One region of the Streptomyces sp. TE5632 genome, then DNA from elsewhere that is predicted to be linked to it. Evidence: riboswitches for the same ligand, from Rfam matches in the RefSeq annotation. Region 1 holds a riboswitch; each other region holds the start of a gene.
What was found. Region 1 has a riboswitch for cyclic di-AMP ahead of ACVW19_RS13465 (transglycosylase family protein). Riboswitches for the same ligand answer to the same signal wherever they lie in the genome.
Positions count from the first base shown of each region.

Region 2: it holds a riboswitch for cyclic di-AMP, as region 1 does, so the genes downstream of both, ACVW19_RS30675 (LysM peptidoglycan-binding domain-containing M23 family metallopeptidase) here and ACVW19_RS13465 (transglycosylase family protein) in region 1, are expected to answer to the same signal.
Region 3: it holds a riboswitch for cyclic di-AMP, as region 1 does, so the genes downstream of both, ACVW19_RS15940 (M23 family metallopeptidase) here and ACVW19_RS13465 (transglycosylase family protein) in region 1, are expected to answer to the same signal.

Region 1 is NZ_JBSSEA010000003.1:1,850,934-1,861,148, reverse strand. Features, by position in the region: gene ACVW19_RS13495 (M16 family metallopeptidase) at 1-319, shown strand, start outside; gene ACVW19_RS13490 (hypothetical protein) at 339-710, opposite strand; gene ACVW19_RS13485 (SurA N-terminal domain-containing protein) at 1,171-1,815, shown strand; gene ACVW19_RS13480 (nucleoside triphosphate pyrophosphohydrolase) at 1,899-2,891, shown strand; gene ACVW19_RS13475 (cytochrome P450 family protein) at 2,934-4,214, shown strand; gene ACVW19_RS13470 (transglycosylase family protein) at 4,550-5,530, shown strand; cyclic di-AMP (ydaO/yuaA leader) riboswitch at 5,736-5,904, shown strand; gene ACVW19_RS13465 (transglycosylase family protein) at 5,909-6,673, shown strand; gene eno (phosphopyruvate hydratase) at 7,030-8,313, shown strand; gene ACVW19_RS13455 (FtsB family cell division protein) at 8,417-8,893, shown strand; gene ACVW19_RS13450 (DUF501 domain-containing protein) at 9,095-9,646, shown strand; gene ACVW19_RS13445 (Ppx/GppA phosphatase family protein) at 9,643-10,215, shown strand, end outside.
Region 2 is NZ_JBSSEA010000003.1:5,592,756-5,602,970, forward strand. Features, by position in the region: gene shc (squalene--hopene cyclase) at 1-283, shown strand, start outside; gene ACVW19_RS30635 (phosphorylase family protein) at 283-924, shown strand; gene hpnH (adenosyl-hopene transferase HpnH) at 930-1,952, shown strand; gene ispG (flavodoxin-dependent (E)-4-hydroxy-3-methylbut-2-enyl-diphosphate synthase) at 1,957-3,111, shown strand; gene dxs (1-deoxy-D-xylulose-5-phosphate synthase) at 3,140-5,053, shown strand; gene ACVW19_RS30655 (aspartate aminotransferase family protein) at 5,050-6,465, shown strand; gene ACVW19_RS30660 (helix-turn-helix domain-containing protein) at 6,593-7,216, shown strand; gene ACVW19_RS30665 (DUF6126 family protein) at 7,213-7,335, shown strand; gene ACVW19_RS30670 (tyrosine-protein phosphatase) at 7,393-8,190, opposite strand; cyclic di-AMP (ydaO/yuaA leader) riboswitch at 8,653-8,817, shown strand; gene ACVW19_RS30675 (LysM peptidoglycan-binding domain-containing M23 family metallopeptidase) at 8,820-9,776, shown strand; gene ACVW19_RS30680 (SGNH/GDSL hydrolase family protein) at 10,013-10,215, shown strand, end outside.
Region 3 is NZ_JBSSEA010000003.1:2,372,618-2,382,832, forward strand. Features, by position in the region: gene lhgO (L-2-hydroxyglutarate oxidase) at 44-1,327, shown strand; gene trmB (tRNA (guanosine(46)-N7)-methyltransferase TrmB) at 1,365-2,222, shown strand; gene ACVW19_RS15935 (PrsW family intramembrane metalloprotease) at 2,275-3,663, shown strand; gene ACVW19_RS15940 (M23 family metallopeptidase) at 3,728-4,762, opposite strand; cyclic di-AMP (ydaO/yuaA leader) riboswitch at 4,774-4,930, opposite strand; tRNA gene ACVW19_RS15945 (tRNA-Met) at 5,258-5,331, opposite strand; gene ACVW19_RS15950 (dihydrofolate reductase family protein) at 5,439-6,572, opposite strand; gene ACVW19_RS15955 (cation:proton antiporter) at 7,061-8,392, shown strand; gene ACVW19_RS15960 (response regulator) at 8,472-9,170, opposite strand; gene ACVW19_RS15965 (HAMP domain-containing sensor histidine kinase) at 9,173-10,174, opposite strand.

The sequences.
Region 1 (10,215 bases):
CGCTGTGGTGCGGCTGCCGCCCCGGGAGCGGACGCCCGCGCCGGAACCGGCCCCTGGCGGGAGCGGCGCGACCCGCGCCGGTTCGTCGGAGCGGGCCACGGCCACCCGGCGGACCGGCCTCCAGACGGCGGCCCTGGTCGTCTCCGCACTGTTCGGCGTCCTGCTCGGCTTCCTGGCTCTCTCGGTCACGGTCTTCGGGGCCGACGAGCCGGACACCAGTACCGGTGATTGGGTCGCCACCGCGGGCTTCATGTGGGGACTCACCGGACTGGTGACCTGGCCGGCTGTCCGCATCCTGCGCCGCACCCGGCGGGTGTGACCGGTACCGGGGCCTGCCGCTATCGGCCGTACGGGTATCCGTACGGCTGTCCCTGAGCAGGTGCTGTCGGTGTGTTGTACGCCGACGGCACCACCTGCGTCGGCTGCCGTCCGTCGAAGACGGCGAACAGCAGCATCACCGTCGCCGTCAGCAGGCACAGCAAGGCGACGGCGCCCAGGATCGGGTCTCCGTCGCGGGACGTGAGGGAGGACCACGACAGCGTCACGCACTCGTAGAGGACGAAGGCGGCGAACGCCCCCCAGTCCGAGCCCCGACCGCGGCGGATCGCCACGTACAGGAACGGAACCCACACCAGCAGGCCCAGCGAGCCCCACACCAGGACCGACCAGGCGATCCGCTGGAACCAGCCGGCTTCCAGACGCTTTTCCATCTCTACCCCCCGAGGCAGTGCAGGGGGCAAGATTAAGCCACCGGGCGGCGCGGGCGGGCCCGGTCAGGAAGTCTGCTTCACGCCCTTCGGGGCGTCCGCCGCCGTTGTGCTCCGGTAAGCGGTGATCTCCTGGCCGATGTTTTCGGAGGCGTTCTTGTCGACGTAGTCGTTCTGCGCGAAGGGTGCCCCGGTGATCCCGGTGATCTCTCTCCAGGCGGCGCCGCCCGGCTTGGTGCGGTCGGACTTGGCGGCAAGGGCCGTCGACGCAGGTGTGCAGGTGTCGCCGTCGCCCCGGCCTCGCCCGGGGCGACGGCGAAGCCGGGGCGCCGATGTCGGCGGCGGTGCCGGAAGTCGCGGTGAATCGTTGGTCGAATGGGTTGGCCAGAGCCCGGCCGCTGCCTACTATCGATCACCGCAGGACTTTGTGCACCGCCGCACAAGCTCTCCTCAGGAGGTTTCCTTGCACCGCCGTCGTCGCACCGCGCTCCTCCTCACCGCCGCCCTCACGGCAGCGGCCCCCCTGCTCACCGCCTGCGGGAACGACGCGCATCCCGGCGCGGCGGCCGTCGTGGGCGGCCAGCGGATCACGGTGTCGCAGCTGGAGAACCGGGTCGGCGAGATCCGCGCGGCCCAGCGGGAGGCGGTGCCGGAGGCCCAGTACGAGCAGGCCATCGCCCGCACCGGCAGCCTCACCCGCGACACCCTGCACGGCATGGTCCTCGACCGTGTGCTGGAGCGCGCCGCGCGTGACGCCGGGGTGACCGTCACCCCCAAGGAGGTCCAGGGGATGCGGGCCGGCCTGGAGCAGCAGGCCGGCGGAGCCGAGGCGCTGGAGACGGCCTGGCTGCAGCAGTACGGCATCCCGCCGCGGCGCCTCGACGACAACCTCCGCCTCCAGGTCCAGGCGCAGAAGCTCGCGCAGCGGCTCGGCACCGACACCAGCCGGCCGGAGTTCTGGCAGGCCCTGTCCGAGGCGAGCAGGAAGCTCGACGTCGACCTCAATCCGCGCTACGGCACCTGGGACGACGAGAAGAGCAGCCGCGTCGACGCCAGGACCCCGTGGGTCCGGGACGTCACGGTGGACGGGACCCAGCCGATCGCCTGACGCGCCGGGCATACCGTCACACCATGCCGGCCCCCTGTGGACAACTTTCGGGGGCCGGTGGCGCCGTGGGTTAGTTTCGGATCGTGAACGCAACCAGCCCCGCGGCCCCCTCCGCCGCACCGCCCGGCCGCATCGTCCTGCTCACCACCAGCCACCGCGTCGCGCCCGGCCTGCTGTCCTGGCCCGCCTGGCAGGCCCTGCACGCCGCCGACCGGGTGCTGTGCGCGGACGGCGCCCACCCGCAGCTGCCGTATCTGCGGGAGGCGGAGATAGCGGTCGACGAGGCGTCCCCGACCGCCCAGGACCTGGTCGAGGCCTGCGCCGGCGGGCGGACCGTGGTCGTCGTGGCGACGGGAGAGGGCGAACCCGCCCTGACCGACGGCCTGGCCCGTCTCGCGGGCACCGGCCGCGTCCGGATGCCGGAGCTGGAACTGCTCCCCGCCTCCTACGACCTGCCGGGCGCCCGCCTGCTCGACCTCGTCCAGGTCATGGACCGCATCCGGGCCGAATGCCCCTGGTCCTCACTGCAGACCCACAAGGGCCTGGCCAAGTACGGCATCGAGGAGGCGTACGAACTCGTCGAGGCGATCGAGGAGGGCGACCGGGACGAACTGCGCGAGGAACTGGGCGACGTCCTCCTCCAGGTCGTCTTCCACGCCCGGATAGCCGAGGAGCACCCGGAGGAGCCCTTCTCCGTCGACGACGTGGCCGGCGGCATCGTCGCCAAGCTCATCCACCGCCACCCCCATGTCTTCGGCGACGAGACGGCGACCACCCCCGAGGAGGTCAAGGCGCACTGGCTGCGCACCAAGGCCGTCGAGAAGCAGCGCACCTCGGTCACCGAGGGCGTCCCGCTCGGCCAGCCCGGCCTGGCCCTCGCCGCCAAGCTGGCCTCCCGCGTCCGCACCGCGGGCCTGGACGTCCCTCTGCCCCGGGCCGAGGGCATCGGCTACGACCTGCTCGCCCTGGCAGTGCGGGCCGAGGCGGAGGGCGTCGACCCGGAGGCGGCCCTGCGCGCGGCGGCCCGCGCGTACCGGGACGCGATACGAGCCAGCGAGGAGACGGGTGGGAAATAACGGGAGGGCCTTCGAGGAGAAGAGGACAGATACGGTCGGGGCGTGACCGACCAGCACCAGCCTCAGCCCGAGAACACCGCGCCCGAACTCTTCACCTGGGAGTTCGCGAGCAACCCGTACCCCGCCTACGCCTGGCTGCGTGAGTACGCGCCCGTGCACCGGACGCGGCTGCCCAGCGGGGTGGAGGCCTGGCTGGTCACCCGGTACGCCGACGCCCGGCAGACCCTCGCCGACCCCCGCCTCTCCAAGAACCCGGCGCACCACGACGAGCCCGCCCACGCCAAGGGGAAGACCGGCATCCCCGGTGAGCGCAAGGCCGAGCTGATGACGCACCTGCTCAACATCGACCCGCCGGACCACACCCGGCTGCGCAGACTGGTCAGCAAGGCGTTCACACCGCGCCGCGTCGCCGAGTTCGAGTCCCGGGTGCAGGAGCTCACCGACGGGCTCATCGACCGGTTCGCGGAGCGCGGCTCCGCCGACCTCATCCACGAGTTCGCGTTCCCGCTCCCCATCTACGCCATCTGCGACCTGCTCGGCGTCCCCCGGGAGGACCAGGACGACTTCCGGGACTGGGCGGGCATGATGATCCGGCATCAGGGTGGGCCCCGGGGCGGGGTCGCCCGGTCGGTGAAGAAGATGCGCGGCTATCTCGCCGACCTCATCCACCGCAAACGGGAGGCACTGCCCGCCGAACCCGCCCCCGGCGAGGACCTCATCTCCGGCCTGATCCGCGCCTCCGACCACGGCGAGCACCTCACCGAGAACGAGGCCGCCGCCATGGCGTTCATCCTGCTGTTCGCCGGTTTCGAGACCACCGTCAACCTGATCGGCAACGGCACCTACGCGCTGCTCACCCACCCCGAGCAGCGCGAGCGCCTGCAAGCCTCACTCGCCGCAGGGGAGCACGGGCTGCTGGAGACCGGTGTGGAGGAACTCCTGCGCTACGACGGGCCCGTGGAGCTGGCCACCTGGCGGTTCGCCACCGAGGCGCTCACCCTCGGCGGGCAGCACATCGCGGCCGGCGACCCGGTCCTCGTCGTCCTGGCCGCCGCGGACCGCGACCCGGAGCGGTTCGCCGACCCCGACGTGCTCGACCTCGCACGGCGGGACAACCAGCACCTGGGGTACGGCCACGGCATCCACTACTGCCTGGGCGCCCCGCTGGCCCGGCTGGAGGGCCAGACCGCGCTCGCCACGCTGCTGACCCGGCTGCCGGACCTCAGGCTCGCGTCGGATCCGGCCGAACTGCGCTGGCGCGGCGGACTCATCATGCGCGGACTGCGCACCCTGCCGGTGGAATTCAGCCCATGGCCGAAGTGATTTCCTGAACGGTCACCGGACGTCTGACGTAGCGATCCGCCGGACGGGCCCGTGACGGCCGCCGGGTTGCCGCCGAAGTGGCTTTTGTGCAGCCTCCGCATGCCTCCGGCGTGACCGTCGGGACCCCTCCGGACACGGTCCGTCGCCTCGTCGCCGAAGTGGCACAAACGTGACACCCACTCAACTCTGTGATCTCCGTGTGATCTGCGCGGCATGAACTTGTGACAAGTGATTGTCTGCGGCTACGTTCACCCATCAAGCACGGTGCCTCGGTTGCACAGCTGCGCAGTTCGACTCGCCGTGCGGGTAACTGTTGTCCTGCGAAAGGTCTCCGCATGCTCTCCGGGAACGGTCGTCACCGTCGCCCCCGCCAGGCTCCGGCTCTTGTCGTCGCTGCCGGAGTGACCGGCTCAGCCATCGCGATTCCGCTTCTCGGGGCCAGCGGCGCCAGCGCGGCCGAGGGCGCGACCTGGGACCGGGTCGCGGAGTGCGAGTCCGGTGGCTCATGGAGCCAGAACTCCGGCAACGGCTACTACGGCGGCCTGCAGTTGACCCAGACGGACTGGGAGAAGTACGGCGGCCTCGACTACGCGTCCAGCGCCGACCAGGCCAGCCGCGGCCAGCAGATAGCCGTGGCCGAGAAGGTCCTCGCCGACCAGGGGGTCGGCGCGTGGCGGGCCTGCGGCCTGCTGGCGGGCCTGAACACCGACTCGGGCAAGGCCGGTGTGGACACCGGTGCGGACGGCGGCTCGTCGTACGACTCCTCCGGTACCGGAAGCTCCGCCACTCCGTCGCCCTCGCAGTCCTCCGAAGCCTCGTCGGACAACAAGGGCAACAAGGGCAATAAGGGCGCCGATAGCGGTAAGGGGAAGAAGACGGACGAAGCCTCCAAGTCCGGCGGTTCGGACGCCGAGCCCGGCGCCTCTCCCTCCGCTTCCGCTTCCCCCTCCGCCTCGGCCTCCGCCAAGGGTGGGGACTCGGGCAAGTCGGGGCAGGAGGCGGGTTCTTCGGACGCGTCCGCGAGCGAGGCCCCCACCGGCCGCCACCGCGGCGCCAGCGCCGAGGAGGAGGTGCGCGAGGACCGCGAGTCCGGAGCTTCCGGCCGGCACGCCTCACGCGGCGGTCTCGGTTTCTCGCGAGGCCTCGACGTCTCGTCCCCGGCCGACAGGGCCCCCGCGGGCACCGGAATCGACTCCTCGGCTGCCGCCGACTCCCTCGCGCTCGGCGGCGGATGGCTCGCCCAGTACGGCGGGGGCGGCGAGGGTGCGGGTGCGGCGGCTTCCCATCTCATCCTTTTCGGATCGAGTGAAGGCTGACCTTCGAAAAGGTGCGTCGATGGCGGCAGTTGAGGTCACGGTTCGCGCTGAATGTCCGTTATAAAGACGATGAGAGATAGGTCTCAGAAGCCCTGATCGTCTTTGATTATCCGCCGGGCGCGTGTCTACCGTCAGGACCGCTCGCCACCGCGGGCCCCGGCTGCCGCCACGCCGAATCCTGCCAGTGGCAGCACGGGAACAGCCGTCGCGTCATGCGCCGTAGGCAGGAGCGGGGGAACCAAGGTAGGCGCCGGAGCCGGTGATTGACGCCGGATTCGGCTAGGGGTGGAGCCGCGTCCCGTGAGGGACGCGGCCGGGCAACTCAACCGGCCCGAACCCGACAGCTCACCTCGTAGGCGTCGGTGAGGGGATCCTTCCATGCTGTTTTCCGGCAAGGGCAAGCACCGTCGTCCGTCCAAGGCCACCCGGGTCATCGCCGTAGCCGGCGTCACCGGTGCCGCCGTCGCCGCCCCGCTGCTGGCGGTCGGCAACGCTTCCGCCGCCACCGCCTCCGAGTGGGACACCGTCGCCCAGTGCGAGTCCGGCGGCAACTGGTCCATCAACACCGGCAACGGCTACTACGGCGGTCTGCAGTTCTCCGCCTCCACCTGGGCCGGCTACGGCGGCACGCAGTACGCCGCCACCGCCGACCAGGCCAGCAAGGCCCAGCAGATCGAGATAGCCGAGAAGGTCCTCGCGGGTCAGGGCAAGGGTGCCTGGCCCGTCTGCGGCAAGGGCCTGTCCAACGCCGCCCACACCGGGGGCGGCTCGACCGAGGGCACCGGCAACCAGAGCGCCGGGAACCAGAACAGCGGTTCCTCGCAGGGCACCCAGAAGCAGAACGCCCAGAAGCAGAACACCCAGGAGCAGAACACCGGCTCCGCCCCCGAGCGCTCCACCGAGCAGAAGGCCTCCCGCTCCGACGAGCGTCCGGCCGCCGAGAAGAAGACCGTCACCACCCCGACCGGCGAGAAGGTCGAGAAGGGCGACGGCGAGTACAAGGTCGTCAAGGGCGACACCCTCAGCTCGATCGCCGAGGAGCACGACGTCAAGGGCGGCTGGAACAAGCTGTTCGAGCTGAACGACGACATCGTCGAGGACGCCGACCTCATCTACCCGGGCCAGCAGCTGCACCTGAAGTAAGGCGGCGGCCGCAGGCTCAGGGCTCCGTCCCCGCGGAGCCCCCGCCCCGTCCCCACGGGGCCTCCCCCGTCCCCACGGGGGCTCCCCGCCCCGGTGCGTGTTCCCCGTACGCACCGGGGCGGGGCTTTTCCGTATATAACGGATCTTTTCGGTGCTCGCTGCTCGGTGCCGGCCGGCGGGCGCGAGGGTGGTCCCGGTTTCCGGGCCCGTCTTTGTTCCGTTCGGAAACAATTTACTCTCGGTTCCGTCCGAGGGGCGGCCGACCGGATGGCCGATCGCCCGGAGCCGGATAGGCTCGGTCCCGCAGGGCCCCGGTGGCCCGGCTGATCCACGTCACATCCATGAAGGAGATGCTCGTGCCGTCCATCGACGTCGTCGTAGCCCGGGAAATCCTGGACTCCCGAGGCAACCCCACCGTCGAGGTCGAGGTCGGCCTCGACGACGGCAGCACGGGTCGTGCCGCCGTCCCGTCCGGCGCCTCCACCGGCGCCTTCGAGGCCATCGAACTCCGTGACGGCGACCCCGACCGTTACCAGGGCAAGGGAGTGGAGAAGGCCGTCCTGGCCGTCATCGAGCAGATCGGCCCGGAGCTGGTCGGCTACGACGCCACCGAGCAGCGCCTGATCGACCAGGCGATGTTCGACCTGGACGCCACCGACAACAAGGGCTCCCTCGGCGCCAACGCCATCCTCGGTGTCTCCCTGGCCGTCGCCCACGCCGCCTCCGAGGCCAGCGACCTGCCCCTCTTCCGCTACCTGGGCGGACCCAACGCGCACCTGCTGCCGGTGCCGATGATGAACATCCTCAACGGCGGCTCGCACGCGGACTCCAATGTGGACATCCAGGAGTTCATGATCGCCCCGATCGGTGCGGAGTCCTTCTCCGAGGCCCTGCGCTGGGGCACCGAGGTCTACCACACCCTGAAGAAGGTGCTGAAGAGCCGCGGCCTGTCCACCGGCCTCGGCGACGAGGGCGGCTTCGCCCCGAACCTCGGCTCCAACCGCGAGGCCCTCGACCTCATCCTCGAGGCCATCAAGGAAGCCGGTTACGCCCCGGGCGAGCAGATCGCCCTCGCGCTCGACGTCGCCGCCTCCGAGTTCTACAAGGACGGCTCGTACCTCTTCGAGGGCAAGGAGCGCTCCGCCGCCGAGATGACGGAGTACTACGAGGGGCTCGTCGCGGACTACCCGCTCGTCTCCATCGAGGACCCGCTGTTCGAGGACGACTGGGACGGCTGGAAGGCCCTCACCGGCAAGCTCGGCGACAAGGTCCAGATCGTCGGCGACGACCTGTTCGTCACCAACCCGGAGCGCCTGGCCCGCGGCATCGAGGAGGACGCGGCCAACGCCCTGCTGGTCAAGGTGAACCAGATCGGTTCGCTCACCGAGACCCTGGACGCCGTCGAGCTGGCCCAGCGCAACGGCTTCAAGTGCATGATGTCGCACCGCTCCGGCGAGACCGAGGACGTCACCATCGCCGACCTGGCCGTCGCCACCAACTGCGGCCAGATCAAGACCGGCGCCCCGGCCCGCTCCGAGCGCGTGGCCAAGTACAACCAGCTGCTGCGCATCGAGGAGATCCTCGACGACGCCGCGGTGTACGCGGGCCGCAGCGCCTTCCCGCGGTTCCGCAACGCCTGACGACGCGGCTCAGCTCTGCCGGTCGTCCGTACGTCCCCGGACACGGTCCCGTACCGTGTCCGGGGACGTACGCGCGTATGACATGGGAACGGGAGACGGGGACATGGCCGTGAAGGACCGGGACCGTTTCTCCACCGCGACCAGGATCCGGCTGATCGGTGAGCAGACCGCGGCCCGGGTCTACCGCTCGCAGACCAAACGCCAGGCCCGCCGCTCCCGGCTGACCGGCCGGGCGGCGCTGCTCGCCCTGGTGGTCTGCTCGCTGATCGTGGCGCTGGCCTACCCCATGCGGCAGTACGTGTCCCAGCGCGCCGAGATCGCCGACCTCCAGCAGGAGCAGGACGAGGCCCGCCGGCGGGTCGAGCAGCTGCGCGACCTCAAGGCGCGCTGGCAGGACGACGCCTACGCCGAGCAGCGGGCCCGTGAGCGGCTGCACTACGTCATGCCCGGCGAGACCGGCTACATCGTGATCGACCCGGGCACGGCCGAGAAGTCGCGCACCGACCTCGGAGCGGCGGACCGCCCCTGGTACGCGAACGTCTGGGACGGGGTCGACAAGTCCGACGCCGCCGCGCGGTGAGCCCCCGGGTTTAGCCTTATTACCCTCAGCCGTCGTTCCGGGCCACCAACCTTCCGGAGCCCCTTCCGGAGCCCTCTGGGCCTTCTGAAGCCCTCAGGAGTCCTCCAGGAGTCCTCAGGAGTCCTCAGGAGTTCTCCAAGAGTCCTCCAGGAGTCCGGAAAAGCCCGCACGCCCCGTACAGAGACCCGCAGAAAGACACGTATGGACACCCTCCCGCCCACGACCCCGCGCACCGAGCCGACCGACGCGGACGTCGAGGCCTTCAAGCAGCAGCTCGGACGGCCCCCGCGCGGGCTGCGCGCCATCGCGCACCGCTGCCCCTGCGGACAGCCCGACGTCGTCGAGACCGCACCCAGGCTGCCCGACGGCACCCCCTTCCCGACGCTGTACTACCTGACGTGCCCGAAGGCGAACTCCGCGATCGGCACGCTGGAGGCGAACGGCGTGATGAAGGAGATGACGGAGCGGCTGGCGACGGACCCGGAGCTGGCGGCCGCCTACCGCGCGGCGCACGAGGACTACATCCGGCGCCGTGACGAGATCGAGGAACTGAAGAACTTCCCGAGCGCCGGCGGGATGCCGGACCGGGTGAAGTGCCTGCACGTCCTGGTCGCCCACTCGCTGGCCGCCGGCCCCGGCGTCAACCCGCTGGGCGACGAGGCGCTCGCGATGCTGCCGGAGTGGTGGCGCAAGGGCCCGTGCGTGACCCTGCCCGGCGACACGCCGACCGCCCCGAAGGAGGACGCGCAGTGAGCGCGGGGTCCCGGGTGGCCGCCGTCGACTGCGGCACCAACTCGATCCGGCTCCTGGTGGCCGACGCCGACCCGCGGACGGGTGAACTCGTCGACCTGGACCGGCGCATGACGGTCGTCCGGCTCGGTCAGGACGTCGACCGCACGGGTCGGCTCGCCCCCGAGGCGCTGGAGCGGACGTTCACCGCCTGCCGCGAGTACGCGGAGATCATCAAGAAGCACGGTGCGAAGCGCCTGCGCTTCGTGGCCACCTCCGCCTCCCGCGACGCCGAGAACCGGGACGCGTTCGTACGCGGGGTGCTGGACATCCTCGGTGTGGAGCCCGAGGTCATCTCCGGCGACCAGGAGGCCGAGTTCTCCTTCACCGGTGCCACCAAGGAACTGACGGGACGTGCGGACCTGCGCCGCCCGTTCCTGGTCGTGGACATCGGCGGTGGCTCCACCGAGTTCGTCGTCGGCGACGACCGCGTGCGCGGGGCCCGGTCCGTCGACGTGGGCTGTGTGCGGATGACCGAGCGGCACCTGGTGCGGGACGGGGCGGTGGCGGACCCGCCGACCGAGCGGCAGATC
Region 2 (10,215 bases), 3.7 Mb from region 1:
GCCATACTTCACCGGCACCGGTTTCCCCTGGGACTTCTCCATCAACTACCACCTCTACCGGCAGGTCTTCCCGCTCACCGCGCTCGGCCGGTACGTGAACGGGGAACCGTTCGCCGGGAAGTCCGCCGCGGCACAGCCGGGCGCGGGCACGGCGAGCGCGGGCGCACCGGAGGCTTCGGGCGTCGGCGCATCTGACGTCGACACATCTGACGTCGGCGCGTCGGACGCCGGTGCCCCGGGTGCCGGGCCGGAGCAGCGGCTCGCCGAGGCGAAGGGCAGCTGATGAGCGCCCGGCCGGCCCCGGCCCCGCTGCTGATCGCCTGCGCGCTCGGCATCGAGCAGCTCGCCCTGCACCGGCGGGTGCGGGCAGGGTCCGCCGGGCCGGTCGCCGTCCTGCGGACGGGCATGGGGCCGGAGGCGGCCGAGCGCTCGGTCACCCGGATGCTCGCCGAACGGGTGCTGCGCGACGCGGCCGTGCTGGCCACCGGCTTCTGCGCGGGGCTGGCCCCCGGGATGCACCCCGGCGACCTGGTGGTCGCCGAGGAGACCCGGGACCCGCGCGGCAGCGTCCCCTGCGACGGCGCCGAGCTGCTGGTGAAGGAACTGGCCCGGGTCGCCCCGGGGCGCACCGTCCACACCGGCCTGCTCACCGGTTCCGGGCACGTCGTCCGCGGGGACGAACGGTCCGAGCTGCTCGCCACCGGCGCGATCGCCGTCGACATGGAGTCCGCGGCCACGCTCCTGAGCGCCGTCCGATTGGGTGCGCGCCCTGTTGCGGCCGTCCGGGTGGTCGTGGACGCTCCTGAACATGAACTGGTCCGGATCGGCACGGTGCGCGGTGGAATATCGGCTTTCCGCGTTCTTCGTTCCGTTCTTCCCGCGTATCTCGAATGGCACCGTTCCTTGCTGCTCCCCAGGAGGTGAGCCAGATGGCCATGCCACTGCGGCAGTCCATCAAGGTCGCTACGTACTTGGCCGAACAGAAGCTCCGCAAGCGCGAGAAGTTTCCGCTCATCGTCGAGCTGGAACCGCTCTTCGCCTGCAATCTCGCGTGCGAGGGCTGCGGGAAGATCCAGCACCCGGCCGGGGTGCTCAAGCAGCGCATGCCGGTCGCCCAGGCCGTGGGCGCGGTGCTGGAGTCCGGTGCGCCGATGGTGTCGATCGCCGGCGGCGAGCCGCTGATGCACCCTCAGATCGACGAGATCGCACGCCAGTTGGTGGCCAGGAGGAAGTACGTCTTCCTGTGCACCAACGCCATGCTGCTGCGCAAGAAGATGGACAAGTTCACGCCGTCGCCCTACTTCGCCTTCGCCGTGCACATCGACGGACTGCGCAAGCGGCACGACGAGTCCGTCGCGAAGGAGGGCGTGTTCGACGAGGCCGTGGCCGCCATCAAGGAGGCCAAGCGGCGCGGCTTCCGGGTCACCACCAACTCGACCTTCTTCAACACCGACACCCCGCAGACCGTCATCGAGGTGCTCGACTACCTCAATGACGACCTCCGCGTCGACGAGATGATGATCTCGCCCGCCTACGCCTACGAGAAGGCTCCCGACCAGGAGCACTTCCTCGGCGTGGAGCAGACCCGCGAGCTGTTCAGGAAGGCCTTCGCGGGCGGCAACCGCCGCCGCTGGCGGCTGAACCACTCCCCGCTGTTCCTGGACTTCCTCGAGGGCAGGGTCGACTTCCCGTGCACCGCGTGGGCGATCCCGAACTACTCGCTCTTCGGCTGGCAGCGCCCCTGCTATCTGATGAGCGACGGCTATGTGCCGACCTACCGGGAGCTGATCGAGGAGACCGACTGGGACAAGTACGGCCGCGGCAAGGACCCGCGCTGCGCCAACTGCATGGCGCACTGCGGGTACGAGCCCACCGCCGTCCTCGCCACCATGGGGTCGCTCAAGGAGTCCCTGCGCGCCATGCGCGACACGGTCTCGGGAAACAGGGAGTGAGGACATGACCGCCGTCGCCCTGGGCATGCCGTCCGTTCCGATCACCCTGGCCCCGCGCCGCACGAGCCGGAAGATCCAGGTCGGGTCGGTGGCGGTGGGCGGCAACGCGCCGGTGTCGGTGCAGTCGATGACCACCACCCGCACCGCGGACATCGGCGCGACGCTGCAGCAGATCGCCGAGCTGACCGCCTCGGGCTGCCAGATCGTGCGGGTGGCCTGCCCCACCCAGGACGACGCGGACGCGCTGGCCACCATCGCCCGCAAGTCGCAGATCCCGGTGATCGCCGACATCCACTTCCAGCCCAAGTACGTGTTCGCCGCGATCGAGGCCGGCTGCGCGGCGGTGCGGGTCAACCCGGGCAACATCAAGCAGTTCGACGACAAGGTCAAGGAGATCGCGCAGGCGGCGAACGAGCACCGCACGCCGATCCGGATCGGGGTCAACGCCGGGTCGCTGGACCGGCGGCTGCTGCAGAAGTACGGCAAGGCCACCCCGGAGGCGCTGGTGGAGTCCGCGCTGTGGGAGGCGTCGCTGTTCGAGGAGCACGGCTTCCGGGACATCAAGATCTCCGTCAAGCACAACGACCCGGTGGTGATGGTGGAGGCCTACCGGCAGCTGGCGGCGCGGTGCGACTATCCGCTGCACCTGGGGGTGACCGAGGCGGGTCCGGCGTTCCAGGGCACCATCAAGTCGGCGGTGGCCTTCGGCGCGCTGCTCAGTGAGGGGATCGGCGACACCATCCGGGTGTCGCTGTCGGCGCCGCCGGCCGAGGAGGTCAAGGTGGGGCTGCAGATCCTGGAGTCGCTGAATCTGCGGCAGCGGGGTCTGGAGATCGTCTCGTGTCCGTCCTGCGGGCGGGCGCAGGTGGATGTGTACAAGCTGGCCGACGAGGTGACCGCCGGGCTGGAGGGGATGGAGGTGCCGCTGCGGGTGGCGGTGATGGGCTGTGTGGTCAACGGTCCGGGCGAGGCCCGTGAGGCCGACCTCGGGGTGGCCTCGGGCAACGGCAAGGGGCAGATCTTCGTGAAGGGCGAGGTGATCAAGACCGTCCCGGAGTCGAAGATCGTGGAGACCCTGATCGAGGAGGCCATGAAGATCGCCGAGCGGATGGAGAAGGACGGCGTCGCATCGGGGGAGCCGGCCGTCACCGTGAGCTGAACAGCACGGAACCGAAGGGGGCCCGAGCGTGACGATTCTGGAGAGCATCCGGCAACCACGTGACCTGAAGGCGCTGTCCGAGGCGGAACTCGGTGAACTGTCCGAAGAGATCAGGGAGTTCCTGGTGCACGCGGTCGCCAGGACCGGAGGGCATCTCGGGCCCAACCTGGGCGTGGTGGAACTCACCGTGGCCCTGCACCGGGTCTTCGAGTCGCCCGTCGACCGCATCCTGTGGGACACGGGCCACCAGGGCTATGTCCACAAGCCCCTGACGGGACGTCAGGACTTCTCCAAGCTGCGCGGCAAGGGAGGCCTGTCGGGCTATCCCTCGTGCGAGGAGTCGGAGCACGACGTCGTCGAGAACAGCCACGCCTCCACGGCCCTCGGCTGGGCCGACGGACTGGCCAAGGCCCGCCGGATGCAAGGGGAGAAGGGGCATGTCGTCGCCGTGATCGGCGACGGCGCCCTGACCGGCGGCATGGCCTGGGAGGCGCTGAACAACATCGCCGCCGCCAAGGACCGCCCGCTGATCGTCGTCGTCAACGACAACGAACGTTCCTACGCCCCGACCACCGGCGGCCTCGCGAACCACCTCGCGGCCCTGCGCACCACCGACAGCTACGAAAAGGTGCTGGCCTGGGGCAAACACGTGCTCCAGCACACCCCGTTGATCGGCGGCGCCGTCTACGAGGCGCTGCACGGCGCGAAGAAGGGCTTCAGGGACGTCTTCGCCCCCCAGGGTCTCTTCGAGGACCTGGGCCTGAAGTACGTCGGCCCCGTCGACGGGCACGACGTCAAGGCCGTGGAGTCCGCCCCGCGCCGCGCCAAACGCTTCCACGGGCCCGTCCTGGTCCACTGCCTCACCGAGAAGGGCCGCGGTTACGAACCCGCCGTCGCCCACGAGGAGGACCACTTCCACACCGTCGGCGTGATGGACCCTCTCACCTGTGCGCCGCTCGCACCGGCCGGCGCACCCTCCTGGACCTCGGTCTTCGGTGAGGAGATCGTCCGCATCGGCGAGGAGCGTGAGGACGTGGTGGCGATCACCGCCGCCATGCTGCATCCGGTGGGCCTGGGCGCCTTCGCCGAACGGTTCCCGGACCGGGTGTGGGACGTCGGCATCGCCGAGCAGCACGCCGCCGTGTCCGCGGCGGGCCTGGCGACCGGCGGCCTGCATCCGGTCGTCGCCGTCTGCGCGACCTTCCTCAACCGCGCCTTCGACCAGCTGCTGATGGATGTGGCGCTGCACCGCTGCGGGGTCACCTTCGTCCTGGACCGGGCCGGTGTCACCGGCACCGACGGGCCCTCCCACAACGGCATGTGGGACATGTCGATCCTCCAGGTCGTCCCCGGCCTGCGGATCGCCGCACCGCGCGACGCGGACCAACTGCGCGTCCAGTTGCGGGAGGCGGTCGCCGTCGACGACGCGCCGACGCTGCTGCGGTTCCCCAAGGAGTCCGTGGGACCGGCGATCCCGGCGCTCGGCCGGGTCGGCGGCATGGACGTGCTGCACCGCACCGGTGATCCCGAGGTGCTGCTGGTGGCGGTCGGGGTGATGGCGCCCGTCTGTCTCCAGGCCGCCGAACTGCTCGAAGCCCGTGGCATCCGCTGCACCGTGGTCGACCCCCGATGGGTCAAGCCCGTCGACCCGGCGCTGGCCGGGCTGGCCGCCCGGCACCGTCTCGTGGCCGTCGTCGAGGACAACGGCCGTGCGGCGGGCGTGGGTTCGGCCGTGGCCCTGGTGCTGGGCGACGCCGATGTCGACGTACCGGTACGGCGGTTCGGCATCCCGGAGCAGTTCCTCGCGCACGCCAAACGCGGCGAGGTGCTGGCCGGCATCGGCCTGACGCCCGTCGAGATCGCCGGCCGGATCAGCGCGAGCCTGACCGTCGGGGACGAGCAGCCGAAGCAACCACAGGACCGACAGGAGTCACCGCAATGACCATCGCGGAGTCCGCGTCGAAGCCGTCGCGGGCCGGGGATTTCGACCTCGGCGCGCTGCTGGCCGAACGGGGAGCCGAGCGCTACGAGCTGCACACCCGGTACCTCAACCACCAGCTCCCGCGCATGCTGCACACCATCGGCTTCGACAAGGTCTACGAACGAGCCGAGGGAGCCCATTTCTGGGACGCGGACGGCAACGACCACCTGGACATGCTCGCCGGATTCGGGGTGATGGGCCTGGGGCGCCACCACCCCGTGGTCCGCAAGGCGCTGCACGACGTCCTCGACGCCTCGCTCGCCGACCTCACCCGCTTCGACTGCCAGCCGCTGCCCGGTCTGCTGGCCGAGCGGTTGCTCGCGCACAGCCCCCATCTGGACCGGGTGTTCTTCGGCAACAGCGGAACGGAGGCGGTCGAGGGCGCCCTGAAGTTCGCCCGCTACGTGACGGGCAGGCCGCGTGTCCTGTACTGCGAGCACGCCTTCCACGGCCTGACCACCGGCTCCCTGTCCGTCAACGGCGAGTCCGGCTTCCGCGACGGCTTCGCCCCGCTGCTGCCCGACACGGCGGTACCGCTCGGCGACCTGGACGCGCTGGAGCGGGAGCTGGCCAAGGGCGATGTCGCCGCCCTCATCGTGGAGCCGATCCAGGGCAAGGGCGTGCACGAGGCCCCGCCCGGCTATCTGCGCGCCGCGCAGGAACTGCTGCACCGGCGCAAGGCGCTGCTGATCGCCGACGAGGTGCAGACCGGACTCGGGCGGACCGGCGACTTCTACGCCTACCAGCACGAGGAGGGGGTCGAGCCGGACCTGGTGTGCGTGGCCAAGGCGCTCTCCGGCGGCTATGTGCCGGTGGGGGCCACGCTCGGCAAGGACTGGATCTTCCGCAAGGTCTACTCGTCGATGGACCGGGTGCTGGTCCACTCGGCCAGCTTCGGGGCCAACGCCCAGGCGATGGCCGCGGGCCTCGCGGTCCTGTCGGTCATGGAGAACCAGCACATCGTCGCGCACGTCCGGGCCACCGGAGAGCTGCTGCGGTCCCGGCTCGCGGCACTGACCGAGAAGTACGAGCTGCTGGCCGACGTCCGAGGCCGGGGCCTGATGATCGGCATCGAGTTCGGCCGGCCGCGGTCGCTCAAGCTGCGCGGCCGCTGGGCCGCGCTGCAGGCCGCGCGCAAGGGGCTCTTCGCGCAGATGGTGGTCGTGCCGCTGCTGCGGCGGCACAGGATCCTCACCCAGGTCTCCGGCGACCACATGGAGGTGATCAAACTGATCCCGCCGCTGATCATCGACGAGCGGGACGTGGACCGGTTCGTGGACGCCTTCACGGCGGTGATGGACGACGCCCACGACGGCGGTCTGGTGTGGGAGTTCGGCAGGACCCTGATGAAGCAGGCGGTCGTCGGCCGGTGAGACACTGGCCCCGTCCGGCCGTGACGGCCTCCCGGCCGTGATGCCTGCCGGGTCGTGACACCCGCCCCTTTTTTGCCCGTGAGGCAAGAAATTTGCCCCACGGGCAATAATGCTGCTGAATGAGGTCATGAGCACCCCCGAGAGCGAGCCGTCGGCCGAACCGGCCGCCGCGCTTCCCGCGGTCGCGCCGCACCTGCGGGCGCTGCGCCGCCGGGCAGGCCTGACCCTGGAGGCCGCGGCACGCGACGCGGGGCTGTCACCCGCCCACCTCTCCCGGCTGGAGACCGGGCAGCGTCAGCCCTCGCTGCCCATGCTGCTCTCCCTGGCCCGTATCTACGGTACGACCGTCTCGGAACTGCTCGGCGAGACGACCGCCGACCATGACACGGTGCTGCGTGCCGCCGACGCGGAGCCGACCGTCGCGGGCGGCTGGACGTACCGGCAGGCCGGCTCCCCCGGGCGCGGGATGCAGGCCCTGCGGGTCGAGGTTCCCCACGGCTCCCAGAGCGGCATCGTGCGGGTCCACCCGGGTGAGGAATGGCTGTACGTCCTCAAGGGACGGCTGCTGCTGCGCCTCGGGGACGCGCTGCACCGGCTGGCCCCGGGCGACAGCGCGCACTTCGACTCGCTGACCCCGCACCGTATCGCCGCTCAGGACCCCGACGGGGTCGAGCTGCTCTTCGTCCATACCCTGTTGCAGAGCCCCACGGCCGCCCTGTGCCTGGGCCCCACCCATGGAGATGTGTCATGAAAGACCTGGAGGAGAAGTTCCCTCGCGCCCTGTGGGTGAGGCTGTTCGTCTACGTCGTGGTGGGGCACCTCTTCGCGGGCTTCATCTATCTGCTGTTCGCGCTGGGCGCGAAGCAGTAGCCCTCAGAGCCTGTCCGGGCAGTGCCCCCGTGAGGCGCTGCCCGGACGGGCGGCTCCTCAGTCGAGCAGGCGCTCGCGCAGTCGCTCCCGGTTTTCGGGGGTGAGCCCGAGCGCCGTCTCGAGGTAGGGGTCCACGCCGCCCCAGGTCTCCTCGATGGTTTCCAGGGCGGCCGACAGATATTCGGCGCGGGCGTCGAACAGGGGGTCGAGCAGCTCCATGACCTCGGGGGAGTAGGCCGAGGCGGAGCTGCCGCTGCGACGCACCTTGTAGCGGCGGTGCTTGGCGTTGGACTTGAGGTAGTCGTCGAAGATCGCGTCCCTCTCCACGCCCAGGGCGAGCAGCGTCACCGCCACCGACAGGCCCGCGCGGTCCTTGCCCGCCGCGCAGTGCATCAGCGCGGGGACGCTGTCCTCGGCGAGCGAGCGCAGCACCCGGGAGTGCTCGGCGGTGCGTTTCCTGACGATCACGCGGTACGAGGCGATCATCCGGTCCGCCCCCTTGCCGTCGGCGAGGATCGAGCGCAGCTGGTCCAGGTCGCCGTCGCGGACCATTCTCCAGAACCGGGCGCCGTCGGCCGGGTCGCTCAGCGGCAGGTTCACGTTGCGCACGCCGGGCAGTTCGATGTCGTGGCCGTCCAGCTTCTGGTCGGCCGCGTTGCGGAAGTCGAAGACGGTGTGCAGCCCCAGGGAGGACAGGAAGTCGGCGTCCGACGCGGTGGCGTGGGCGAGATGACCGCTGCGGAACAGCACCCCGTGCCGTACCCGGCGGCCGTCCACGGTCGGCAGTCCGCCCACGTCGCGGAAGTTCCGCACTCCGGTCAGCTCGGGTTCGGTCGACGGGATGTGCTGCGTCACAGGGGCCCCTCCCTCTCGCCGCCGACGGGGAGGCGCCGGCGGGTGTCACTCGACGATACGACATGCCTGTCAGGGGCAATGAGTTGTCCGCGGATCGGTCGGCACGGGCGTTCCGAGCCAGCCGTCCGGCCGGAGCGGAGCGCCCCCGATCGGATGATTGAAGGCGCTTTGTCCGTTTGGTGCATTTAGGAATAAATCGACCCGACATAGAGGGAGATGGGGAGGGTGTGGTGAGCATCGTCATATCGGTGACGATGTGTTGTCGCCATGTTCACGTAATTCCGGCGTTTCGCAGGGGAATTCGGGGGTGCGGGAAATCCGGGACGACTCCGGGTGACGGAATTCAGGTGGATGGATCACGGAAAAGGGCCTTCGCTCGGAACATCGCGCTTGTCCCTTCGCGTCGTGGTCGCCTACGTTCGCCATCGATCCGGACGGACGCCTAATCCTGCCGCCGCCCGGAGCCCGCACACACTGACCCGTGTACGGCAGGAGCGGGGGACCCACAGGTACCACTGCCTGTTCCGGTCTCCGGAACAGGCTCGGGGTTAAGTCGCGTCTCGACGCGGCCGGGCATCTCCAGTCCGAACCCGACAGCTCACCTCGTAGGCGCCGGAGAGGAATTCGTCATGCCCGCAAAGGGTAAGCACCGCCGTCCCCGCGCTGTGCGCTTCACCCGCTCCATCGCCGTCGCCAGTGCTGGTGGCGCCGCGCTCGCCCTGCCGCTTCTCGGCGCCACCGGCGCGAACGCCGCCCCTGCGCAGGCGGCCCCGGAAAAGGTCGTCCAGTCGTTCTCCGTCGCCGACAAGAAGGCTGACGGCGAGAAGGCCGACAACGGCAGGAACGGCGGCGCCCGCACGTACATCGTGAAGGGCGGCGACTACCTGGCGAAGATCGCCGAGTCCGAGAACGTCGACGGCGGCTGGAAGCAGCTCTACGCCGACAACCGGGAGGCCGTGGGTGACGACCCGTCGCTCATCCACCCCGGTCTGAAGCTCTCGGTCGACGGCGAGGCCGCGACGAGCACGCCGAAGAAGTCGCCCTCCTCCGGCCCTGCCGGTTCCCTGGGTCTGCCCTCTTCGTCCGCTCCGTCCTCCGCGCCGAAGCAGTCCGCCGAGCAGTCCGCGCCGAAGGCCTCCTCCGGCGCCACGACCGCGAACCAGGCCGCGAACACCTCCGGTTACAGCTCGCCGGTGCCCGGTGGCAGCCTCGGCACCGCCTACAAGGTGGCCGGCAGCATGTGGTCCAGCGGCTACCACACCGGCGTCGACTTCGCCATTCCGACCGGCACCTCCCTGAAGGCCGTCGGCCCGGGCACCGTCGTCTCCGCGGGCTGGGCCGGTGCGTACGGCAACCAGGTCGTCATCAAGCTCGAGGACGGCCACTACGCCCAGTACGCCCACCTGTCCTCGCTGTCCGTCTCGGCCGGCCAGACCGTGAGCGGCGGCCAGCAGGTCGGCCTCTCGGGGTCCACCGGCAACTCGACCGGCCCGCACCTGCACTTCGAGATCCGCACCGCGCCGAACTACGGCTCGGACGTGGACCCGGTCGCCTACCTCGGTGCGAAGGGCGTCTCCATAGCCTGACCCCCGCGACGACCCGCCTGAAACACGCCGAAGGCCGGCCCCGGATCCCCGGGGCCGGCCTTCGGCGTGTTTCGCCCCTCAACGTTCTTGCCGACAGGGCTATTCCGGAATGGGGCAATGCTTCGGGAGTGGCTTATCTCACCGCGCGTCAACCCCTTCCTACGGTCGCGTAGGTCACATTCGAAAGGGAATCATGTCCCCTCGTGGCAGACGATTCGAAGAGTGACAGCACATCAGTGATCGGGTCGTACGTGGCGGTGGGGGACAGCTTCACCGAGGGCGTCGGCGACCCCGGCCCGGACGGGGCGTTCGTCGGCTGGGCCGACCGGTTCGCCGTACTTCTCGCCGACCGTCGCCCCGAAGGCGACTTCCGGTACACGAATCTCGCGGTGCGCGGGAAACTGCTCGACCAGATCATGGCCGACCAGGTTCCGCGGGC
Region 3 (10,215 bases), 520 kb from region 1:
CGTCCCCGACGCCTCCGGGTTCACGGGCGTTGTCAGTGACGTGGTGCACTATCGGGAGCGGGAGGTGGTGCGAGTGGTGCGGGCGGTGCGGCGGTCGTACGACTGCGACGTGCTGGTGATCGGCGGCGGCATCGTCGGCCTGTCGACGGCGTACGCGATCACCCGCGCGGCGCCGGGCACACGGGTCACGGTGCTGGAGAAGGAGCCCGGCCCCGCCAGGCACCAGACGGGCCGCAACAGCGGCGTCATCCACAGCGGCATCTACTACCGCCCCGGCTCCCTCAAGGCACGGTACGCGGTGCGGGGCGCGGCGGAGATGGTCAAGTTCTGCGCGGAGTACGGCATCCCGCACGCCGTGACGGGCAAGCTGATCGTCGCCACCGACCGGGACGAACTGCCCCGTCTGCACGCACTGGTCCAGCGCGGCCGGAAGAACGGGCTGACGGTCCGCGAACTGGGCGCGACGCAGATCGCCGAGTACGAGCCGGAGATCGAGGGTCTGGCCGCCATCCACGTCGGCACCACCGGCATCTGCGACTTCGCGGCGGTGGCCCGCCACCTGGCGGAGGCGTCCGGCGCGGAGATCCGCTACGGCGCGCGGGTCGTCCGCGTCGACCGCCGCCCGGAACTGGGCGTCGCGGCCCTGACCGCCGCCGGGGACGTCGTGCGCGGCCGGGTCCTGGTGAACTGCGCCGGGCTGTACTGCGACGAGATCGCCCGCCTCACCGGTGACGATCCCGGCATGCGCATCGTGCCGTTCCGCGGCGAGTACTACGAGCTGACCCGGCCGGAGCTGATCCGCGGCCTGGTCTACCCGGTGCCCGACCCGGCGTTCCCGTTCCTCGGCGTCCACCTCACGCGCGGCGTCGACGGCGGCGTCCACGTCGGCCCCAACGCCGTACCGGCGCTGGCCCGCGAGGGCTACGACCGGCGCACGGTCCGCCCGCGCGAGCTGGCCGCCACCCTGGCCTGGCCGGGCTCCCGGCACCTGGCCCGCCGCCACTGGCGGCACGGCACGGGTGAACTGCACCGTTCCCTGTCCCGGCGGGCCTTCACCGAGGCGGTCCGCCGGCTCCTGCCCGCGGTCCGGGAGGCCGACCTGACCCCCGCCCCGGCCGGCGTGCGGGCGCAGGCCGTCCTGCGGGACGGCACCCTGGCCGACGACTTCCTGATCCGGGAGACCCCCCGCGCGGTCCACGTGCTCAACGCCCCCTCCCCCGCCGCGACGGCGTCCCTGCCCATCGGCCGGGAGATCGCCCGCCGAGCGCTGGCCGCCCTGGCCGACCCGACGCGGCAGGGTGCCGACGCGACCGCGAAGTCACCGTGAGGGCCGCCGTGCGGGCCGCCGTAAAATCGAGAGCACTGTGTCTGACTCCTTGAACACCTCCGCAGCCCCGCACGCCGAGCACGCGCCCGGTGTGTCGATCCGCCGTACCCGGGAGAAGGGGGAGCCCCGCTTCCCCGACGGGCCGAAGGCCGATCCCGCCGGGTCGCACTTCGAGCGGCGGATCCGGAGTTTCCAGCCGCGCCGGAGCCGGGTCACCGCCGGGCAGGCGGACGCGCTGCAGCGGCTGTGGCACCGGTGGGGCTTCGACGTCGACGGGCGCCGGCTCGACCTCGCCGACTTCTTCGGCAACGACCGCCCCGTCGTCCTCGAGATCGGCTTCGGCATGGGTGAGGCCACTGTGCGCATGGCCGCCGCCGACCCCGGCACCAACATCCTCGCGGTGGACGTCCACACACCCGGCCAGGGCCATCTGCTCGGCCTCGCCGACCAGCACGGTCTGGACAACGTGCGCGTCGGCAACGGCGACGCGATCATCCTGCTCCGCGAGATGCTCACCCCCGACTCCCTGAGCGGGCTGCGCGTCTTCTTCCCCGACCCCTGGCCCAAGAAGCGGCACCACAAGCGCCGGCTGATCCAGCCCGACTTCCTCACTCTCGCCGCGACCCGTCTGGCACCGGGCGCGGTCGTGCACTGCGCCACCGACTGGGAGCCGTACGCCCAGCAGATGCTCGAGGTGCTGACCGCGCATCCCGCCTTCGAGAACACCGTGGCGGACGGTGGTTTCGCACCGCGTCCGGAGTTCCGCCCGCTGACCCGTTTCGAGGGACAGGGGCTGGCCAAGGGCCATGTGGTGAACGACCTGCTCTTCCGTCGCGTACCGCACGACGACCGGCCCGGTGGCCGGCCCACCGGGCAACCCCCCACCGGCTCCTGAGCCCACCTGGCGTACCTGCGGGCAGCGCCCTTCCCTCGTTAGGGTCAATGTCGTGGACACCAGCCGTCCGTACCCGACGCGGTCCAGCGCGGTGGCACACCCCGCCGGGCCGCCCGGGCGGGCCCTGAGGCACGTGCACTGGTGGCAGCGGCCCTGGGTGCGCTACGGGGCGCTGATCGCCCTCCTCGCGCTCTCCGGCCTGGTCATCCTGGGTCTGGTCCGCGAGCAGACCGGCACGGAGGGCTTCCTGGTCGGCCTCGGCCTCGCCGTCCTCCCGGTGCCGCTGCTCATAGCCGCCTTCCGCTGGCTGGACCGTGTCGCACCGGGCCCCTGGCGCAACCTCGTCTTCTCCTTCGCGTGGGGCGCCTGCGCCGCCGCGCTGATGGCGATCGTCGCCAACAGCTTCGCCACCCACTGGATAGCGACGGAGACGGCGGACCCGTCCCGCGCCGACACCCTCGGCGCGACCGTCATAGCCCCTGTCGTGGAGGAGTCGGCGAAGGCCGCCGCCGTCCTGCTGGTCTTCCTCTTCCGCAGACGCGACTTCACCGGAATCCTCGACGGCGTGGTGATAGCCGGGGTCACCGCCACCGGCTTCGCCTTCACCGAGAACATCCTCTACCTGGGCAACGCCTTCGGCACCGACCAGCTCACCGGCGGCAGCGGTGTCTCCTCCGTCACCGCGGCGACCTTCTTCGTCCGCGTCGTCATGTCGCCGTTCGCGCACCCGCTCTTCACCGTGCTCACCGGCATCGGCTTCGGCGTCTCCGCGCTCGCCACCGAACGCCGGCGCCTGTGGCGCGTCCTGCCGCCGCTGGGCGGTCTGCTGCTCGCGATGGGCATGCACGCGCTGTGGAACGGCTCCTCGGTCCTCGGCGGGTACGGCTTCTTCGCCGTGTACGGGGCGTTCATGGTGCCGTCGTTCGGCCTGCTGACCTGGCTGGTGGTGTGGACGCGGCAGCGCGAACTGCGGACCGTGCGCACGGAACTGCCCGTGTACGTCGCCGCCGGCTGGCTGAGCCCGGCCCAGCCGTTCGCTCTCGGCTCGATGCGGGCCCGGCGCATCGCCCGGCGGTACGCGCGCCGGCACGGGGGCCGGGCGGCGGCACGGACGGTGGCACGGTACGAGGCGTACGCGACGTCCCTGGCGTTCCTGCGGCACCGGGCACGCCGCGGCCGCGTGGGCACGGACTTCGCCGCACGGGAGGGGGAGCTGCTGCGGGAACTGTGGTGCCGCCGCGCCGCAGCCCGCCCGGCCCTGGAGCACGCGGCCCGCGCCACCGCGCCGCCTGTGCCGCCCTGGCCGGTGTACGGCGCGTACGGCGTGTACGGCATGCACGGCGCGACGAGCCTCGCGTATGCCCCGTACCCCGCGCACCCCGCGTACCTCGGGTATTCCGCGTACCGGCCGAACCCGTACGCGTCCCCGTACCGCCCCTGAAACGCCTGACCGGCAGCCCTGACGTCGGGGGGTCGTCGTCAGGACTGCCGGGGCTGTGGTCGTCTCAGACGGTGAGGCCCTTCGACTGAAGCCAGGCCATCGGGTCGATGCCCGAGGCGGAGCCGGCGGGGTGGACCTCCAGGTGGAGGTGAGCGCCGGTGGAGTTGCCGGTGGAGCCGACGCGGCCGATCACGTCGCCGGTGTTGACCTGCTGGCCGACGCTGACGCTGATGGAGGACTGGTGGGCGTACCAGATCTCGGTGCCGTCGTCGAGCGTCAGCACGGTCTTGTAGCCGTAGGAGCCGTCCCAGCCGGCGGAGGTGATCGTGCCGGTGTGGACCGCCTTGATCAGCGTGCCCGTGGGGGCGGCGAAGTCCAGACCGGTGTGCTGGCCGGAGGACCAGTAGGCGCCGGCCTGACCGAAGGTCGAGGAGACCGTGTACGAGGAGGTGGGCAGCGCGTACTGCCGGGCCAGCTCGGCGAGGCGCTCGGCCTCGGCCTTCTTCTTGGCCTCCTCCTCCGCCTTGCGCTTCGCCTCGGCGGCCTTCTCCTCCGCCTCCTTCTTCGCGGCGGCGGCCTTCTCCTTGGCCTCCTTCTCCGCGGCGGCGGCGGCCTCGGCGGCGGCCTTGTCCTCGGCCTGGCTCTGCTGCTGCTCGACCTGGGCCATGATCCGGGCGTGCAGCGCCTCGCCGGCGTCGGAGGCACCCTGCTCGGTGACCTCGTCGGCGACCACACCGATGTCGCTGAGCGCGGTGGCGGAACCCTCGGGGGTTTCCTCGTCGGAGATGAGGGAACCGACAGAGGGAAGGTCCGGCATCGAGATCGAGACCGGCGGCTTGCCGGTCTGGGCGCTGGCCATACCGCCACCGGCGACGGCGGCTATGACACCGACGCCCAGGACCGTGGAGCTGCGGGCGAGGCCTCCGCCGCGCTGCTTGCCGACGCGGTGCCGGCCGCGCACGGGGCGGACGGACTCCTCGGTGGGGTTCCACTCCTCGAAGGGGCCCTCGTCGGGGCGGACGCCGCCGTAGACGAAGGTGTCGCCGTCGTACTGGCTCGGCATGAAGGGGGCCTCGGGAGCAGGCCGGTTCGACGCCACGTGGGCGTACTCCTTTCCTTCCTTCTCGCCTACCGGGTTAGCTGACGGGTTCGGAGCAGGAAGGTCTCCTACACGCGTATACCCTCCGTGTCTCCACGGGGCATCCACGCGATTCACCCCAAGATGTTGGTTCCCCGGTTCCCTTGCGGGATTCGGCGCATGCGCACGGAGCCGACTCGTGTGACGGCTGGGACGACCGCGCTGCGTTATCGAACGTTAATAGAGGTAGGGGTCGGATTCCAAGCCGTTCCTCTTGATCGTTAACGATTTCCACGCGGACTTAAGCGCCATGGCCGGGCAAAAACGGGCGAGTTGACCGTGCCTCACGCGTCACATCGAAACTGACGGTTTATCAGTTGTTATGCGCAGCGCGGTGACCCGATCACCTGGCGTGACAACGGTGCGGAAGTCGGGACGACGAGCCGGGGCGGCGGGGCTAAAGCCGAGAACGACCGAGGGCCGGAACCCTTTCGGATTCCGGCCCTCGGCCTTCAGTAGCGGGGACAGGATTTGAACCTGCGACCTCTGGGTTATGAGCCCAGCGAGCTACCGAGCTGCTCCACCCCGCGTCGTTGTGTCACCAGCATACGGCATGCGGGGGACACTCCGCACACTCCTTGTCGTCGCCGTCGTCGCCGTCGCCGTCGCTGCTGTCGCCGCTGTCGCCGCCGTCGCGTCACCGGCCGATCAGATGGCCGTTCGGCGCCGTGGCGGCCTCCTCGTGCTCGGGCAGTACGACGACCTGGGTGCCCCCGGCGGCCAGCACTCCGCTGCCGTCGGCGTCCGCCACGAAGGTGTCCGGCTCCCGCCAGGCGGTGACCACCCGCCGTACCCCCGCGTCCAGGATCAGCCGCGCACAGGGCGCCGGACGCGAGGCGCGGCGCGCGCAGGGTTCCAGGCTGGAGTACACGGTGGCGGTCGTGAGCCGCGGATCCGTGGGGTCGGTCTTGGCGAGGGCGGCCTCCTCCGCGTGCACCAGCGGGTCGCCGCCCTCCCGGGAGTGGCCGCGGGCCAGTTCGGTGCCGTCGGCCGCGACCACCACCGCGCCCACGCTGAAGGCCGTCTCCGACGGCGGGCACTGAACCGCCAGTTCACAGGCGAGGGCCAGCCAGTGGTGGTCGGCGGCGACGGGGAGCGGGCCGGTGCCGGGGGCGGTGGGCTCGTAGCGCATGAGAACGACGTCGCCGACCGGGCGGGTCTCCAGCAGCCGCAGCCGGCCGCCCTGGTAGGCACCGGGGCCGAAGAGGCGGGCGGCGTCCGGGTCGCCGACGAAGAGCGGGGCGAGGACCAACTGGAGCTCGTCGGCGAGGCCCTGGGTGAGGAGCTGGGTGTGGATCAGGCCGCCGCCCTCCACCATGAGCCGCCGGACGCCGTACACGTCGTACAGGTGCGTGAGGAGCCGCCGCCAGTCGAGTGCGGCGCCGAGCGGTACGACATCGGTGGCGAGGCCGTGCGCGCGGGCGCGTTCGGCACCCTCGTCGGTCGTGTAGAGGACCTTCTCGCCGCCGGTGTGCCAGAACCGCGCCGCCGGGTCCAGGTCGCCGGAGCCGCTGACGGTGACCTTCAGCGGGTACTCGGGCCGGCCCTCGGCGACCCGGGCGGCCCGCCGCTCGGGCGAGTTGACCAGCAGGCGGGGGTTGTCGGCACGGATCGTGCCGGCGCCGATCAGGATCGCGTCGACCGACGCCCGTACCTCGTCGACCCGGTCGAAGTCGGCCGGGCCGGACAGCAGCAGCCGCTCGGGGCCGGTGTCGTCGAGGTAGCCGTCCAGGGAGACGGCGGCGGACAACAGGACGTACGGGTGAGGCATCGACGCGCTCCTGGGAGGACGGGAAATTCGGGGACTACTACGAGAACTACGAGAACTACGAGAACTACGAGAACTACGAGAACTACGAGAACTACGGGGACTACGGGGACTACGGGGACTACGGGAACTACGGGGACTACGGGGACTGCAGGACCTGCGGGACTTGCGGACCGCTGAACTGATTCAAGTCTGACAACCGGATCGTGGGACGGGGCAGGCCCCCATGAGGGTCGTCCCCCAGCTTGTTTGGGTGGCACCACGGATGGTCATCGCGCGGGGGCGGATGTGAGCGTGGAAGCAACGTGGAAACAACGCCGAAAGACGGGACAGACACGACAAAAATCCCGGCCCCCTGTCCCGTGGCGCACCGACCGCGGCCCCGTACGGCCCGTATGGCGAAGAGCCCCCACCGACGCGAAGGAGCGGTCCCCACTCGGCTCAGTCGATGAGGTCACGCTCCGTTCCCGTGTTGTGGAAGGTGGTGACCCGTGGGACATGCCGACACACTGCTCGCCATGGGTGGCGCCTTCCTCGCCGCCGCGTTCCTCGCCCGCCTCGGCAGCCGGATCGGGCTGCCGACCATCCCCCTGTTCATGCTCGCCGGCATTCTGCTCGGTCCGCACACCCCGGGCCCGGTCCTGGTCGAGGACGCGCACGACTTCGGGATGCTCTCGGCACTCGGTCTCGTCCTGCTGCTCTTCTACCTGGGCCTGGAGTTCCACCTCGACGATCTGAGACGGGGCGGCAGACGGCTGCTCACCGCCGGTGGCATCTATCTGCTGCTCAACGTCGGCGCGGGGCTGGGCTTCGGGTTCGCCCTCGGCTGGGGAGCACGGGAGGCCCTGGTACTCGCCGGGGTGCTGGGCATCTCCTCCTCGGCGATCGTCACGAAGATCCTCATCGAGCTGGGCCACATCGGCCGGCCCGAGACCCGTCTCATCCTCGGCGTCACCGTCGTCGAGGACATCTTCCTCGCCCTCTATCTCGCCGCTCTGCAGCCCGTCCTCAGCGACGCCCAGGGCCTCACGGACATGGCACTCCAGGCGGCCAAGGCGTTCGGCTTCCTGATGGTGCTCGCCATCGTCGCCCGCTTCGGCGGCCGGCTGTTCGGCCGGCTGCTGGCCGTGCGCGACAACGAGCTGCTGGTCGTCACCTTCCTCGGCACCGCGATCCTGGTCGCGGGCGTCTCCGAGGTGCTCGGGGTCGTCGACGCCATCGGCGCGTTCATGGTCGGTCTGATCGTGGCCGGCACCCCCTCCGCGCCCCGGATCCGCACCCTGGTGCACCCGCTGCGCGACGCCTTCGCGGCGATCTTCTTCTTCGCCTTCGGGCTGGCCATCGACCCCGGCGACATCGCCTCCGTCGCCGGTCCGGTGTCCGTCGCCGTGGCGCTGACCCTCACCATGAACCTGGCCGCGGGCCTGCTGGTCGCCCGCCTGTACCGCTACGGCGCCGACATCGCCGCCGACATCGCGACCACGCTCGTCGCCCGTGGTGAGTTCGCGCTGATCCTGGCCGCCATGGCCACCGGCGCGGGGCTGGACGGCCGGCTCACCGCGTTCATCGCCGGATACGTGCTCGTCCTCGCCGTCCTCGGCCCGGTGCTCGCCGGACGGGCCGGCCTGCTCGCGCGCGCCCTGCGTGCCGTGCAGATGCGGCGGTCCGACCACGGCCCCCTGCCCGACGCCCCGGGTCACGGACCCGCGCCCGACGCTCCGGACGACGGACCCGCACCCGCACCCGCACCCGCACCCGCACTCGACCTGGACACCGGGCGCGGCCGGGAGGGGGAGCCCCTGCCCGCCGAGGCCGAGCGGTAGACCGGCCCTGAAAGCCGCCGTCCTGGCGTCGTTTCCCCGCCGGTGCCGGTTCGGGCACCCGTCTCGACGCCGGTGGCGGTCAGGGCTCGATCAGACCGACGCGGATGGCGTACCGGGTGAGTTCCAGTCGGTCCTTCAGGTCGAGCTTGGCCAGCAGGTTGGCGCGGTGGCGCTCCACGGTCTTGGGGCTGATGACGAGGAGGTCGGCGATCTGCTGCGAGGTGTGCCCCTCGGCGACCAGTTTGAGGATCTCCTCCTCCCGGTCCGTGATGGCCTTGGTGGGCAGGTTCCGGCCGTCCCGGGCGAGTTCGAGGTAGTTGCGGATGAGGGCGTTGACGGCGCCCGGGTAGAGGAACGGCTCGCCGCGCATGGTGGCCCGGCATGCCTCCACCAAGTCGCGGTCGGCGACGGACTTGAGGACGTATCCGGAGGCGCCGGCGCCGAGCGCCTCGAAGAAGAACTGCTCGTTGTCGTACATGGTCAGGATGAGGATCCGCGTCTGCGGGAGGGTGCGGGAGAGCTCGCGGGCCGCCTGGAGGCCGGTGAGGCGGGGCATGGCGATGTCGAGGATGGCCAGGTCGGGTTCGTGGGCGCGGGCCTGCTCGATGGCTTCGGCCCCGTTGTCGGCCTCGGCGACGACGGTCAGGTCCGGTTCGCCGTCGAGGATGAGGCGTACGCCTCGGCGGACCAGCGCGTGGTCGTCGGCGAGGAGGATGCGGGTGGGGGGCGGGCCCTCGGCGGGGCCGGTGGGAGTGCTGGCGGGAGCCGGGTCGGTCATGTTCAGCGTTTCCGGTCGGGAGCGGCGGTCACGGGCGGCACGGCCCGCACGGGCGCGGGGCCCCGTACGGGAACGGGAACGGCGAGGCGCACCCGGGTCCCGCCGCCGGGAGCGGGACCCACGTCGAGGTCGGCGCCGACGAGCAGGGCCCGTTCACGCATCCCCCGGATGCCGGCGCCCTCGGCCGCGGCACCGATGCCGTGGCCGTCGTCCCGGACCTGGAGATCGACTCCGGCGGGGGTGCGGCGCAGGGAGACCTCCGCACGGCGGGCCTGCGCGTGCCGGGCGATGTTGGTGAGCCCTTCCTGGGCCACCCGGTAGAGGACCAGTTCGGCCTCCGGCCCCAGGGCGGGCAGGTCGGGGTCGAGGCGGTGCTGGACCATCAGGCCGGTGGAGCCGCCGAACTCGGTGGTGAGGGCCTTGAGGGCGCTGGCAAGCCCCAGTTCGTCCAGGACCCCGGGGCGCAGCCGGCGGGCGATGCGTCGGATCTCGTCCAGGCTGCTCCGGGTGGTCTCCTGCACCAGGCTCAGCTCCTCGCGCAGCTCCACCGGGGCGTGGTCGGCGACCCGTTTGAGCTGGAGCAGGACGGCGGTGAGGCTCTGGCCGACCTCGTCGTGCAGTTCCTGGGCGATGCGGCGGCGTTCGTCCTCCTGCGCGGAGAGGGCGCGTGCGCTGCTCGTGGCGCGTTCGTCCTCCAGCCGGTCGAGCATCGTGTTGTACGTGCTGATCAGCTCGGCGATCTCCCCGCGCCCGGCGACCTCGGGACGCTGCCCCGGACGGAGCAGGTCGGTGGTGGACATGGCACGGGTGACGCGCTGCAGCGGGGCGAGGCCGACGCGTACCAGCAGCGCGTTGGCGAAGAGCATGGCGGCCAGCCCCACGGTGAGTACGGCGGCCTCGGTGAGCAGGACCGGGGTGGAGACGGTGACCGGTCCGAGCAGCAGGGCGGTGGCCGTGATCAGCACGACGGCGTTCAGCAAAAAGATCCGCCAGAACAGTGGCACTCAGTACCACCTCCTCACCCCTGCTCACCGTGCGCCGTCTG